One region of the Streptomyces sp. NPDC014889 genome, then DNA from elsewhere that is predicted to be linked to it. Evidence: riboswitches for the same ligand, from Rfam matches in the RefSeq annotation. Region 1 holds a riboswitch; each other region holds the start of a gene.
The links. A riboswitch is a leader RNA that binds a small molecule or an ion and turns the genes downstream of it on or off. The one in region 1 is predicted to bind cobalamin.

Region 1 (4,773 bases):
CAGGGGCAGCAGGAGGGCGTGGCGCGGGCCGCAGATCAGACGGACGACGTGCGGCACCACCAGGCCGACGAACCCGATGACGCCGGTGTGGGCGACCAGGCACGCGGTCACCAGCGCGGCCGCGGCGACCAGGGCCCAGCGGGTGCGTTCGACGTGGACGCCGAAGGAGCGGGCCGCGGTCTCGCCGAACGCGAACGCGTCCAGGTCCCGGGCGGCCGCGACCATGACCACCGTGCCGACGACGGTCACGGCGCTCAGGAAGACGGCCGTGTCCCACCGGACCCCGGCCACCGAGCCCAGCGTCCACTCCATGACACCTCGGGCGGCGTTGCGGTCGCCGAGGACGAGCACGACGAACGACGTGTACGCGCCGCACATCTGCCCCACCGCGATGCCGGCCAGCACGGTCCGCGCGGCCGGCAGGGACCGGGTGCGCGCGGCGGCCAGTGCCAGTACGACGACCACGGCGAGCAGGGCGCCGGCGAAAGCGGCCGCCGGGAGCGCGCTGATCGCCGCGGCGCCGGTGGCTCCGACGCCGAGGACGATCACGGTGACCGCGCCGACGGCGGCACCGTTGGAGATCCCGAGCAGGTAGGGGTCGGCCAGGTCGTTCCCCGTCAGGGTCTGCAGCACCGCGCCGCAGACCGCGAGCCCGGCGCCGGTCGCGGCGGCTCCCAGGACCCGGGGCAGCCGCAACTGCCAGACGATCTGGTCGTCCAGCAGCGTGACATGGGAGCCGCCGAGGCCGAGCCGGCGCAGAACGACGCCGGCCACGACGTGCGGCGGCTCGTGGACCGAACCCACGGCGAGGCCGAGCAGGACGGTGACCAGCAGCAGGACCGCGGCAACGGTCAGGCCCGCCGCCGCGCGACTCGCTCCCGCGGGCCGTGCGGCGGGACGATCCGCCACGGTCATGAACGCGGGCGCAGCTTGCTCAGGCCTGCCGAGACCAGGGCGGCACCGTCGGCGAGGCGCACGCCGGGCGTCGTCTCGGAGAACGGCACGACCACGAAAGCCCGGTGCCGGACGGCGGTGAGCTTGCTGAGCACCGGGTCGTGCTCCAGGTAGTCGATCCTGGACTGCGCGGTGTCCCAGCTGGCGTCCGCGAGCACGATGACGTCCGGGTCCGCCGCGGTCACCTTCTCCCAGCTCACGGTCTTCCAGCCACCGGGCAGCGCGCCGAAGACGTTGTGGGCGCCGACGGCGTCGAGCACGAGCTGGGGTCCGCCGTGGCCGGCGCCGACGAACGGGGCCTTGGTGTTCGAGTCGTACCAGAGCACGTTCAGGCCCTTGCCCGCCGCCTTGGCCTCGAGGTCGGCAAGCTGATGCTTCTGCTCCTTCTGGAGGGCGGCGGCACGCGGTCCGACACCGAACACCTCGGCGATGTCGCCCACTTCGTCCCACACCGCCTGGAAGGACACCGGCGGCACCTGCTTGCTGTCGGCGCAGCCGAACGGCGACAGGTAGGACTCGATGCCCTTGGAGCTCAGCTCCGCCTGCGTGCCCGCCACCTTGCCGCTGAACGCGCTGGAGTAGGAGGCGTAGAGGAAATCCGGACGCGACGCGAGGAGCTTCTCCGCGGTCGGGTACTCCTTGGAGAGCACCGGGACGGCGTCGTAGGCCGCCGTCCACTTCGCCGGGACCGCGTCGTCGAGGAACGCCGTTCCGGCCATCCGGGACTGCAGACCGAGGGCCAGGGCCACCTCGGTGGCGCCCTGGTTGAGGGTGATCAGCCGGCTCGGCGGTGCGCTGACGGTCGTGGTGACGCCGCAACTGCTGACGCTCACCGGCGCGGGGCGGCTGCTCCCGGTCGCCGCGGCGGGCTTGTCGGCCGCGGGCGCACCCGTACAGGCGCCGAGCGCACCGACGAGCAGGAGTGCCGTGGCGGCGAGGCTGGAGCGCACGGCACGCGCGCGGCGTATGGAACGCTGAGATCGAAACGGACGCAGGGGACCGCGGGGCATGTGCTCTCCAACCCTCGTGGAACATGTCGCGCCGTGGCCGGTCTCCTGGCTTCCGCATCAACGTCACGAGGCCGGCCTTCCCAGGTGGTTCGTTCCCGATCCACCCAGTGGCCCTGACCGCTCCGGGAGCCGTCAGCGAGGGCCGCGGGACTCCGCGACTACAGTGGCGAGGGCCGCACCGGCTTCCCACCGGTTTCCCGTACACCACGGCAGCCACACGGTACCAAGCCGCTGGTGGCGCAGCCGCGAGGAGCGTCCCGCAGGAGAGGCGGTCCGGAGTCCCGGAGTTCAGCCGTGACGGTCAGCGCTTGAACTGCGTCTCCTCGATGCGTGTCTGCACCGTCCGGCCGCTCTCCCACGCGTTGGCGCCCGGCGCCACTTCCGGCATGGGGATGTCCGCCCGGTTCTGCCGCTTGTGCGAGGTCGAGATGCCGAGCCGCTCGTCGCGGGCCTGGATCATCTCGTCCGCGGCCTGCCCGTCCTGGGTGAAGCCCATCATCAGTTGCGGGATCCCGTAGGGGAAGTCGTCGCGGTCGTACTGCCACGTGTGGAACGTCTTCCCGTAGGTGGTCACGAGGTCCTCGAAGTAGGCGTGTTCGGCCAGGTCGGGAATACCGGGGGCGGTGAGGCTGCCGGACTTGACCTCGTAGTGGTGGCTGTGCCACAGCCGCTTCTCGTCCTCGGGCAGGTCGCGGAAACGCTCCTCGCTGATGATGTACTCGATGCCGATCAGACGGGCGTCGGGCGCGTTGCGGTCGAAGATCACGCACTGGTGCAGGTCGTGCTGGAGATGGATGCAGAAGTGCGTGGCTTCCACCTGCCGGCCCATGTCGTCGGCGTACAGGTGGAAGCCGTTGAGATACGTGCTCATCGCATCGAGCGGATACTTCGGCTGCATCGCGCCGGCCGCCAGATCCAGCGCGCGGTGCTTGAGCGGGTGCCCCTTGCCGACCTTGCTGATCGTCGCCACCTTGCGGCCGAACAGCAGGCCGGCCGCGGCCGTCACCCCTGCCGCGACCCCGATGCCGAGGGACGCGGCCGATCCCCGGCCAGAACCGCGCGTGCGCTGCATGCCCTGCACGAGTGCCATGCCTGGCGAGTGCCCTGTGCCCGGTGGCTGTAACGGGGCACCGGTGGTGCTCCGAAACGGGCGATCCCCTGTCCCAGCGCGCGGCTAGCCCGGGGGCCGAGACCCAGGGCCGATGACGTCCCCGGCCTTTGCCGAAGAGAGCCCGAGCGCAGTCAGACGTGCCGCGCCCACGGACAGGACGCCCTGGGGTGTCGTACACGGTGAACGCCCCGGAGGCCGAGACCCGCTGCGCCACCATGTGCAGCAGCGCTTCCGCTTACGAGGCCGGAGCCCAACCGCGGCCGGACACGAGACACGTGAACGCCGACCGCGGTGACCCATGCCGCTGCCTCCGACTGCACCCCGGGATTACGACTCCGGGACTGCGGGGCTGAGCGGTCCTGGAGGGTCTGTGCGCGGCCCAGCAGGCCTCCAGCCGCTTTCCGGCCCCTCGTCCTCCGCCCGCCCGCCGCCCGGCGGGCGGACGGCGCCATGGTGCTTGCGGATCACCACGTATGTCTCGCCGTCCCCCGGCGGCCGCCTCCAGGAACGGGTGGTCAACGTGTGCAGCCGCCCGTTCACGATGGCGTGACGCGGCAGATGGGCACCGAACTCCCCGGTCACCGCTTTCAGCAGCGACCGTTCCGCCTCGGCGCCGTCCCTCAGGTCGCCGAAGAACCGGCTCGGGTCCAGCGTCCGCGGTATCTCTCCGCTTCTCCGGATCTCTCCGTCCGCGTAGGTGAACGCGTACTGCTCGGCACCCTCTCGCGCCACGGAAAGGTGGAAGAACGGCTCCCCGTGCCGTGTCCGCAGGCCGCTCCACACCACTACCGCGCGGGTGCCCGCGGCGGCCGCGGCCGGGGAGACGAACCGCTCCCGGTGGAACGGGCCAGGGTCGCCCTCGAAGGCGAAGCTCCAACCGGCGCCGGCCCGGCCGACCGTCATGAGAGCCCTGTCGTCGTAGGAGGAGAACTCCCTCTGGGGGTGCAGCGACTTCTGGCGCGCCTCCCAGAAGGTCATCGGTTCGTTCAGCACGGTGCCGTCCCCGTCCGCGAGATGTCCGGGCAACTCCTGCGGCGCCACCCCCTCCACCAGGACGAACCGGTAGGACGTGCGATGGTTGCCCGGGTCCGGCTCCGCGAGCCACGCCAGGTCGCCCGGGTCGAGCGAGGCCGTCGGGCTCGGTGCCTCACCCGTCTGCCCGCCCCGTGGCGTGGACAGCAGTTCGCGGCCCCGCTCCGGGGTCAGCAGTGGCCCGAGCACGGGGTCGGCCACCCACCCCAGCGGCGCCAGGTGGTCCGGTCCCAGCGGCTCCCACAGGGGCAGAGCGTTCATCAGTGTCAGCCATGCCCCGTCGGTGTCTCCCCACCGCGCCAGCTCCCGCGCCCGCTCGACCGCCTCCCCGAACGGTCCGTCGGCCGTGTACCGGTACGTGCCCTTCCGCACCTGATCCAGCGTCGCGTAGGCCAGTTCCACCAAGTCGTCGTCGGCGCCCCGCAGATGGAACGTCAGCGTGGAGTCGTCCCGGTACGAGTGCGCCGCGTGCTCGGCGACCAGTGGTGGCAGCAGCTCGGGCGCGTACCGCGGGTCCGTCACCAGACCGTCGAAGTACACCATGGAGGTCTGTCCGAGCAGGCGGCGTATCTGGTCGCCCAGCCCGGCGGCCCGCGGCCTGCCGTACCCCTTGGCCTCGTCCAGCGCCGTCCCGGCCCGTTCCCAGCCGCCGCGCAGCGCCTCCAG
Region 2 (4,773 bases), on a different contig from region 1:
AGACCACCCTCCTCGTGCCGGGCGGCCGGCCCCGTCCGGGCGAGGGGGCCCTCACCGGACCCCTGACCCTGTCCTCGCTCACGGCCCTGCGCTTCGACACCGCTGTCATCGGCTGCTGCGGGCTCAACGCACAACAGGGCCTGACCGCCTACGACTTGGACGACGCGGCGGTGAAGCGGGCCGCGATCGAATCCGCCCGGCGCGTGCTCGCCGTGGCCGACGGCAGCAAACTGTCCCGTACGGCACACGCCTTCGTCGCACCCGTCACGCGGCTGCACACCCTCGTCACCGACGACTCCGCGCCACCCGACGAGGTCGAGGCGCTGCGCGCCGCGGGCACCGCCGTCACCACCGCAGGCAAGGAGTGACGTTGACCAGCCGTATGACGCTCATCTCGCCCGCGACCAGCCCGTCGCTGCGGCAGGCCCGCTTGGACGACGGCGACTCGCTCGACGACGGCGGTGCGGCCGACGCCCGTTCGGCGGCCGGGTCGCTGCCCTCGGCCGCCCGGGTGCTCCTGTCCCCGAGCGTGCGCTGCCGGGAGACGGCCTCGGCTCTCGGCCTCGACGGCGTGGCGGCGGCCGAGTTGGCGGGCCTGGACGCGGGCCGCTGGCGCGGCCGGAACCTGGAGGAACTGATGGCCGGCGAGCCGGAGGCGGTGGGCCGCTGGCTCGCCGACCCGGACTGCGCGCCGCACGGGGGAGAGTCGGTGCGGGACCTGTGCGAGCGGGTCGGACGCCGGCTCGACTCCGCGCGGGACGCGGACGGCCGTACGCTCGCGGTCGTCGAGCCGGAGGTCGTACGGGCCGCGGTCGTCCATGTACTGGATCTGCCCCTGGCCGGCTTCTGGCGGCTGGACGTACCGCCGTTGACGGCCACGGAACTCAGCGGACGGGCCGGCCGCTGGAATCTGCGACTCGGCCGGCCGTTGGCCGCGCCCTGACCGAACGCGGCAGGGCCCCCGGAGTTTCTCCGCGGGGCCCTGCCGTTCACGCTGAAGGGTTCAGTGCGCGGTCGGCACCGCCTGCCCGGACGCGGCGGTCTCGGGCCGGGGGTTCAGCAGCCGCTCGGCCAACTCGCCGAAGACCAGCCCGAAACCACCCCACAGGACGGCCTGGATGGCCAGGGCGGAGAGCCGGAACCGCCACAGCACGGTGGCCGGGAAGTCCCCCGGCACCTCGTTGACGACGGGCAGGAAGGCGTACGCCGTCCCGATCACCACGGCGAAGGCGGCCACCGCGGCCACCGTCGCGTACCACGTGCCCAGCGCGGGCGCGAGGCGCTTGCCCAGGATGGTGGCGGCGATCGCGAGGAGGATGCTGAGCAGCATCATCAGGAAGTACAGGGTCGTCCGCTTGCCGATGGTGTCCTCGTCACCGACCGCGGGCGGGTTGGCCGGGTACTTCAGGAACGGCACGACGTACACGGCCAGCAGCGCGCACCCGGACAGCAGCAGCGCGGTCGCCCGGGGGGAGAAGCGGCCCACGCGGCCCAGAGCGAAGCAGAAGGCGAGCGCGGCGATGCCGCCGAAGGCGACCCCGTAGACGAGGACGCCGGTGGCGAGACCGGCGGTGGACTGGAGGGAACGGGAGACGACTTCCACGTCGTCGTGGGAGTGCGTGTGGGAGTGCGCCTCCTCGAAGCCGATCGCCTTGTCGACGAACGGCTCCCCGAGGAAGTAGGCGACGACGAGGGCGAGCACACCGGCGGCGAGGCCGGCGAGCATGCCCCGCACCAGGAGGTTTCTTACCGTTGCGGAGTTCATGTGCGTGCGGCGTCCCTCGGCTCAGTGGCAGGGGAAACCGAGCAGGTGGCGGGCGTCGTGCACCCACTCGTGAACGTCCGTGCCGCTGAACACGGAGGTGGCGCCCTGCTCGGCGCCGACGAAGTACAGCAGGACCAGCATGAGAACGCCGAAGAAGACCGCCCAGGGAGCTATCGCCTTCAGCGGCAGCGGGGCGGGTGCGGCGGTGGCAGTCGGCCGGGCGACGGTCTGCGCCATGGCAGAACCTCCTCTGGGAGTTCGCGTCCCATCTCGGTGGTGCACAGGACGACAGCCACGGGTCTGACTCACGAACGCCCGGGAGCGTTCGCATACAGTGGCGCGACCGTGCCGGATTCCCACCGGCTTCCGTCTCGCCGTCGTCGATATCGGACAGACGGTATCGCGTGCCGCCCGCCCGGCCAAGACCGCGCCCTCGGACATGATCTTCTCCACCGAGCCGCTTCCACCCGCTCACGGACCACCTCACCATCCGGAGCATCTGAAGCGCTGTGGCAGGATGCGCGGGCGGGCTCCGAGGCACCACGGGACTCCACTCCACCGCCCGCCGCGCCACTCGATCCGCACGCACCACCCGGAGGGACGAGCCCCGTGCTCACGTCGTACGCCGCCCATTTCGACACGCCCGCCGGGTACCTGGACTTCGCACGCTTCGGGCCGCCGTCCCGGGACGCCGTCGCCGCCACCGCCCGTGCCCTGGAGGCGTCCGCCCGCGCCGACCACACCACCGTGGACACCCTGATGCGCGCGGAGGAGACGGCCCGCGACACGGCCGCCCGCCTCGCCGGCACCGACGCTCGGCACACGGTGCTGCTCCCGAACGCGTCCACCGGTCTGTTCCACGCCGCGCTCGGCATCAGGGAGGGCGTGGTCCTCGCCCCGCGCACCGACTTCCCCGCCAACCACTACCCGTGGCGCCGCAACGCGGACCTGGGCCGGGCCACGCCGCGCTGGCTCGACCCCGAGCCCGGTTCCGGAGTCACCCCCGACCTGGTCCGCGCCGCGCTGACCGACGACGTCGTGGCCCTCTCCGTCAGCGCCGTGGACTTCCGCACCGGGTTCCGTGCCGACCTCGCGGCGCTGCGCGAGGCGATCGGACCGGAACGGCTGCTGATCGTGGACGCCATCCAGGCGTTCGGCGTCGCCTCCCTGCCCTGGGACGCCGCCGACGTGGTGGTCGCGGGCGGCCAGAAATGGCTGCGCGCCGGATGGTCGACCGGCTTCGCCACCCTGTCCGACCGCGCCCTGGAATCCCTGGAACCGGTCCTCACCGGCTGGACGGGCGTCGAGGACGCCGGCCTCTTCGACGGAGCCGAGCACCCGCCCGCCCCGGACGCCCGACGCTGGTCGATCACCAATCTGAGCCCGGTGGCCGCCGCCGCGTTCGCCTCCGCGCTGGAGCTCGTCGAGCGGCACACCGTCGCCACGATCGAAGCCGCGATCGCCGTACGGATCGCCGAACTCACCGACGCCGTCGAGACGTACGGCGGCCGCGTCCTCTCCCCCGCCGACCCGGCGCGACGAGCCGGCATCCTCTCCTTCACCATGCCGGACCACGATCCGGCCCTCGTCGCCAAGGCCCTGCACGCCGAAGGCGTCGCCGCGACCGTCCGCACCGACTCGCTCAGGCTCTCCCCGCACGCCTCGACCCCACCGGAGGCAGCGGAGCGAGTCGGGGCCGCGCTGTCGTCCCTGGGAAACTGAACCCACGGGCGACCTCTTGAAGTTGAACCCGTAAGCCCTCCTTACAGCGCGCACTCGGCCCACACCGTCTTGCCGGGGCCGACGCGGTCCCGTACGCCCCAGTCGACGGCGAGCGCGTCGACGAGCACCAGGCCACGGCCCCCGCCCTGCTCCGGGCCGGGATCCATGCGCGCCGGCAGGGCAGGGTGGGTGTCGGTCACCTCGATGCGGACGGCGTCCCGGCCCTCCTCGAAGAACAGGGTGAGGGCGAAGTCCCGTCCCGGGACACGGCTGTGGAGAACGGCGTTCGCGGCGAGTTCGGCGACGACGAGGACGACGGAGTCATGCGCTTCGGTCCCGCGAGGATGTCCCCACTCGGTGAGCTGGTGCGCGGCGAGCAGCCGGGCGAGGCGGGCACCAAAACGCTGCGTGAACGTACGTGTGGGAGTGGTGGATTCGTGGTTCAGGGCTGGCATGCGGGCCAGCGTGCTGGCAGTTGACGGCCCGTCGGCGGCACGGGTCCTGGAGGCCGCGGCGAGGAGCCTGACGCGGAAGGCGGGTCTTGCTTCCTGGTTCCGGCAGTGGGCGGGGGTCGAGGAGGAGGCGATCTCGCTGTATGCGTACGAGTGCTCTGTCATTCCGGGCTTGTTGCAACCCGAGCCGTACATTCGCGCCCTCTTCGACCGGCGCCTGCCGCCGCTGTCCGAGGACCAGTTCGAACAACAAGTCACGGCTCGGCTCGAACGCCAGCGCCTCCTGAGGGAGCGGCCGAACAGCGCGTTCAGCTTCATCGTCGAGCAGGCTCTGCTGGAACGCTGCCTGGCCGGTGTCGACGTGACTCGAGCGCTGCTCGACAACCTGCTTGATGTGGGCTGCCTCCGCAACGTGGAGATCCAGGTCATGCCCCTGGTCCAGGAGGATCACGCAGGCTTCGAAGGCCCTCTCTATCTCGCTGAAACAGCCGAGAACCGATGGGTCGGCTACGTGGAAGCCCACGACTGCAGCATGCTCGTCACCGATACAAAAGCCGCAAGCGCCATGCTTCAGCGCTATGGCAAGATGCGCTCACAGGCACTGAGCCATCAGGCCACCGCGAGCCTGCTGAAGCAGATGCGAGGAGCGCTATGAGCACCACCGAACTTGCTTGGTTCAAGAGCAGCTACAGCGGCGGTGGAGGCGGCAACTGCGTAGAGGTCGCTGTGTGCCCAGAGGCCGTTCTTGTCCGGGACTCGAAGGACACGGACAGGCGAGCGCTGGCCGTGTCCCTCGACGCCTGGTCGGCGTTCACCGCACTGGCGGCGGACGCC
Region 3 (4,773 bases), on a different contig from region 1:
GCTGCTCCTCGCGCAGCGCGGCGAACGAGGTGTCGGGCGCCGGCACGAAACGGCGGCCGGCGGCGGCCGCCACCTCGCGCAGGAAGGCCCGCCGGAAGCCGTCCGACTCCAGCGAGCCGTGCCAGTGCGTGCCCCACACGGCGCCGACCCGGCAGCCGTCCAAGAAGGGACTCCCGCCGGTGACTTCGGCGACCCCGTGGTGGATCTCGTAGCCCTCGACCCGCTCGCCGAGGGCCTCGCCCTGCGGCCGGGTCAGGGTCTTCTCGCGGGCGAACCGGACGCGTACGGGCAGCAGTCCGAGGCCGTCCACGCGCCCGGCCCGCGACTCGACGTCGTCCTCGATGTGCTCGCCGAGGATCTGGAAGCCGCCGCAGACGCCGAGCACCGGCCGCCCCTCGGCGGCCCGCCCCGCCAGGGCGCGCGAGAGGCCGCGCTCCCGCAGCCACTCCAGCGCCCTGACCGTGCCGCGGGTGCCGGGCACGACGACGAGGTCGGCGTCGGTCAGTTCCTCGGGCCGGTCCACGAACCGCACGACGACGCCGGGTTCGGCGGCGAGCGCGTCGACGTCGGTGAAGTTGGACATCAGCGGCACCGCGCAGACGGCGACCCGCAGCACGTCCTCGCCGACCGGCGCCGCCACGGCGGACTCCCGCACGGCGCCCCGCAGCGAGACACGGAGTCCGTCCTCCTCGTCGATGCCGAGCCCGTGCCGGAACGGCAGCACGCCGTACGTGCGCCGTCCGGTGAGCCCGTGCAGCATGTCGAGCCCGGGTTCGAGCAGCGAGACGTCGCCGCGGAACTTGTTGACGAGGAACCCGGCGACGAGTTCCTGGTCCTCGGGCGACAGCAGGGCGAGCGTGCCGAAGAAGGAGGCGAAGACGCCGCCGCGGTCGATGTCGCCGACGACGAGCACGGGCAGCCGCGCGCCGCGCGCGATCCCCATGTTGACGATGTCGGTCCGGCGCAGGTTGATCTCCGCGGGGCTGCCCGCCCCCTCGCAGATCACCGCGTCGTACGTGCTCCGCAGCTCGGCCAGGCAGTCGAGGACGGTGCCGAGGAGCCTCTGCTGCCGCCCGCCGTGGTAGCCGCGGGCGCTCATCTCGCCCACCGGTCTGCCCAGCAGGACGACCTGGCTGCTCTGTTCGCCGCCCGGCTTGAGCAGCACCGGGTTCATCAGCGCGGTCGGCTCGATCCGGCACGCCTGGGCCTGCATGGCCTGTGCCCGCCCGATCTCGGCGCCCTCCCGGGTGACGAAGGAGTTGAGGGACATGTTCTGCGCCTTGAACGGGGCGACCTTCACGCCCTGGCGCACCAGCCACCGGCAGATCCCGGCCGTGACGACGCTCTTCCCCGCGTCGGAGGTGGTACCGGCGACGAGCAGTCCGCCCCTCATGACGTCCGTCCTCTCTTCAGCAGCCGTGCGCCCGCGCACACGCCGAGCGCGAGCCAGCCCACGCGGCGGGAGAGCCGTACCGCACGCTCGATGTCCTCCGGCCGGACGGCGCGTCCGGCGCCGTTGAGCACCGGACGGTGCTCCACGCGCCCGGCGTACGAGAGCGTGCCGCCAAGCCGCACCCCGAGCGCCCCCGCGAACGCGGCCTCGACCGGACCGGCGTTGGGGCTCGGGTGCTTGCCGGCGTCGGCGCGCCAGGCCCGTACGGCACCGCGCGGGTCGTCGCCCGCCACGGCCGCCAGGGCGGCGGTCAGCCGCGCCCCCGGCCATCCGGCGAGGTCGTCGAGACGGGCCGAGGCCCAGCCGTAGCGGCGGTAGCGGGGGGACTTGTGCCCGACCATGGCGTCCAGGGTGTTGACCGCGCGGAAGCCGACGAGCCCCGGCACACCGGCGGCGGCGCCCCACACCAGCGCGCCCACCACCGCGTCGGAGGTGTTCTCGGCGACGGACTCGACGACGGCCCGGGCGATCCCGTCGGCGTCCAGCGCCTGCGGATCACGCCCGCACAGATGCGGCAGCCGCTCCCGGGCGCCGTCGACGTCGCCGGCCTCCAGCGCGCGCCCGATCTCCCGCGCCTCACGGGCGAGGGAGGTCCCGCCGACGACGGCCCAGGTGGCGGCGGCGGTCAGCGCGACGGACGCGGCAGGCGAGGACCGTACGGCGGACGCTGCCAGCGCGGCCGAGGACACGGCACCCCCCACGCACACGGCGGTGTGCAGGGCGCCCCGGCCGCGGTGGTCCCGCCACAGCGCGCGTTCCACGGCGCCCGCGGCCCGTCCGAACGCGGCGACGGGGTGCCCGCGGCGCGGATCGCCGAGGAGCAGGTCACCGAGGAGGCCGGCGGCGGCGCCGTACGCGAAGACGCGATCGGCACCCATCGGGTCAGCCGGTCGTGCGGTCGGTCAGTGAGTCGCTGATGAACCTCGGTCGGCAGCCGCGCATGGCGATATGTCCTCACTCAGGGTGTCCACGCCCTGGTTCGACGAGACCGGCGGTGAGAGTTCCTGACTCCCGGGGACGTTCTTCCCCGGTCACAGTGGCGGGACCGTGCCGGATTCGCACCGGACTTCCTCTCCTGCCGCCGTACTTGGCCCCGGAAGTCCACCACGCACCGCGAACACCCGTCAACCTGCCGTTGACCTGCGCAGGCTTACTGAGATGAGGCCCACACCGCGGGACGCGCGGGACGGCAAAAGCCCGCCCTTCCCGGGCGCCGTCGCGGGGACGGTCCGGGAAGGACGGGTGAGGGGAGGGGACGGGCCCGGTATCGGACCCGGTTGCCGGGTCCCGGTCGGGTCAGGCCACGATCAGGTAGATCCCGTAGGCCACGGCGGCGGCGCACGCGGCGAAGCAGGCGTAGGCGCCGGTGACCGCGAGGGCCCCGCCGCCGTCGCCCTGGGCCACGGCCCGCTCGCGGCGGGAGAGTCCGGCGATGCCGAGGGTGAACAGGGTCACGAGGCCCACCGTGACGGCGAGGCTGACGCCGAAGACGGAGCCGAGGGCCGCCCAGTCGATATTCATGCTGCTTCTCTTCCTTCTGCCGGGACGCCGGCTCAGACGGCGGCGGCCGGCGGCGTCGCCACGGGCGCGGGGTCGGCGGCGGGCGCGGAGGCCGGGGTGGGGATCGTGGCCGTGAGGTCCTCGGTCACCGGGGAGGCCGGGGGCGGGGTGACGGCGGCGATGGCCTGGGTGACCACGCCGGCCGGCTCCTCGGTGCCGTTGACGTTGGTGTGGTCGACGACCTCGCGGCGGGAGATCTTCCAGATCGCGGCGCTGGAGGCCACCAGGAACGCGGCGACGAGCCCGGTGCCCCAGTCGCCAAGGCGCGTCACGGCCTCCGCGCCGGCCGCGACCAGGGCCGCGGCGGGCAGGGTGAGGGCCCAGGCGACGGCCATGCGGGTCGCGGTGGACCAGCGGACCACGCCGCCCTTGCGGCCCAGGCCCGCGCCCATCACCGAACCGGAGACGACGTGCGTGGTGGACAGGGAGAAGCCGAGGTGGGAGGAGGCCAGGATGGCGGTGGCCGCGCTGGTCTGGGCGGCGAAGCCCTGCTGCGGCTGAAGGTCGGTCAGACCCTTGCCCATGGTGCGGATGATGCGCCAGCCGCCGATGTAGGTGCCGAGCGCGATGGCCAGGCCCGCGGAGAGGATGACCCAGGTGGGAGGGTTGGAGCCGGGGGCGAGGGCGCCGCCGGCGACCAGCGCGAGGGTGATGACGCCCATCGTCTTCTGCGCGTCGTTGGTGCCGTGGGCCAGAGAGACCAGGCCGGCGGAGGCGATCTGTCCGGCGCGGTGGCCCTTCTCGGCCGCCTTGCCGTGCGAACGCGACTTGCTGCCGATGCCGTACGACAGCCGGGTCGAGACCAGTGCCGCCAGACCGGCGACGACCGGGGCGGCGACCGCGGGGATGAGGACCTTGGTGACCAGGGCACCGCCGTGCACGGCGCTGAAGCCGGCCGAGGCGATGGTGGCGCCGATCAGACCGCCCATGAGGGCGTGCGAGGAACTGGAGGGGAGTCCGACCAGCCAGGTCAGCAGGTTCCAGAGGATCGCGCCCACCAGGGCGGCGAAGATGACCTCGGGACGGATGCCGTTCTCGTCGACGAGACCCTTGGAGATCGTGTTGGCGACCTCCACGGACAGGAAGGCGCCCACCAGGTTCAGCACGGCGGACATGGCCACCGCGACCTTGGGCTTGAGTGCACCGGTCGAGATGGTCGTGGCCATCGCGTTCGCTGTGTCGTGGAAACCGTTCGTGAAATCGAACGCGAGTGCGGTGACCACCACCATCGCGAGGATCAGCGAGAAGCTTTCCATTTACCCAGGCAATCGTTCGAGCGTCATTGGCGCGTTGAACGTAGGTAACCCGAGTGAACAGAAGATGAACTGAGTCGGTCATCGCGGTGTCCGTTCCCGGGGTTCGCCGGGAAGGCGCGGTCCCTCGCGCAAGGCGTCCTGGCAGGATCGGCACATGACCGAACTCGGGGAGATGACGCGCGCCTGGCAGGCGCTGGTCGCGGCGGCCCGTCGCACGGTGACGGACGGACTGGTCGTCGGCACCTCGGGCAACGTGTCCGTACGCGTGGGAGACACCGTACTGGTCACCCCCTCGGGCGTCCCCTACGACCGGCTCACGGACGACGACGTCACCGGAGTCGACCTGGACGGCCGGCAGGTGCTCGGCACCCTGGTGCCGACCAGCGAGCTGCCCATGCACCTCGCGATCCACCGCAGCACCGACGCGGGCGCCGTCGTCCACACCCACGCCGTCCACGCGACGGCCGTATCGACCCTCGTCACCGAGCTCCCGCTGATCCACTA

Region 2: linked by a shared signal. The riboswitch ahead of ACF09J_RS18815 (CbtB-domain containing protein) and the one ahead of ACF09J_RS19625 (ABC transporter substrate-binding protein) in region 1 are both predicted to bind cobalamin.
Region 3: linked by a shared signal. The riboswitch ahead of ACF09J_RS02795 (cobalamin biosynthesis protein) and the one ahead of ACF09J_RS19625 (ABC transporter substrate-binding protein) in region 1 are both predicted to bind cobalamin.

Annotation. Positions count from the first base shown of each region.
Region 1 covers NZ_JBIBWH010000009.1:160,592-165,364, reverse strand. Annotated here, with positions in the region: partial or broken gene ACF09J_RS19630 (iron chelate uptake ABC transporter family permease subunit) at 1-915, opposite strand, end outside; gene ACF09J_RS19625 (ABC transporter substrate-binding protein) at 912-1,904, opposite strand; cobalamin riboswitch at 1,982-2,207, opposite strand; gene ACF09J_RS19620 (OBAP family protein) at 2,266-3,054, opposite strand; partial or broken gene ACF09J_RS19615 (SMI1/KNR4 family protein) at 3,403-4,773, opposite strand, start outside.
Region 2 covers NZ_JBIBWH010000008.1:423,282-428,054, forward strand. Annotated here, with positions in the region: gene ACF09J_RS18800 (DeoR/GlpR family DNA-binding transcription regulator) at 1-368, shown strand, start outside; gene ACF09J_RS18805 (histidine phosphatase family protein) at 371-943, shown strand; gene ACF09J_RS18810 (CbtA family protein) at 1,004-1,765, opposite strand; gene ACF09J_RS18815 (CbtB-domain containing protein) at 1,787-2,002, opposite strand; cobalamin riboswitch at 2,039-2,179, opposite strand; gene ACF09J_RS18820 (aminotransferase class V-fold PLP-dependent enzyme) at 2,375-3,487, shown strand; gene ACF09J_RS18825 (ATP-binding protein) at 3,529-3,942, opposite strand; gene ACF09J_RS18830 (DUF5753 domain-containing protein) at 3,941-4,594, shown strand; gene ACF09J_RS18835 (DUF397 domain-containing protein) at 4,591-4,773, shown strand, end outside.
Region 3 covers NZ_JBIBWH010000001.1:616,949-621,721, forward strand. Annotated here, with positions in the region: gene ACF09J_RS02790 (cobyric acid synthase) at 1-1,393, opposite strand, end outside; gene ACF09J_RS02795 (cobalamin biosynthesis protein) at 1,390-2,331, opposite strand; cobalamin riboswitch at 2,431-2,575, opposite strand; gene ACF09J_RS02800 (hypothetical protein) at 2,750-2,974, opposite strand; gene ACF09J_RS02805 (anion permease) at 3,007-4,269, opposite strand; gene ACF09J_RS02810 (class II aldolase/adducin family protein) at 4,424-4,773, shown strand, end outside.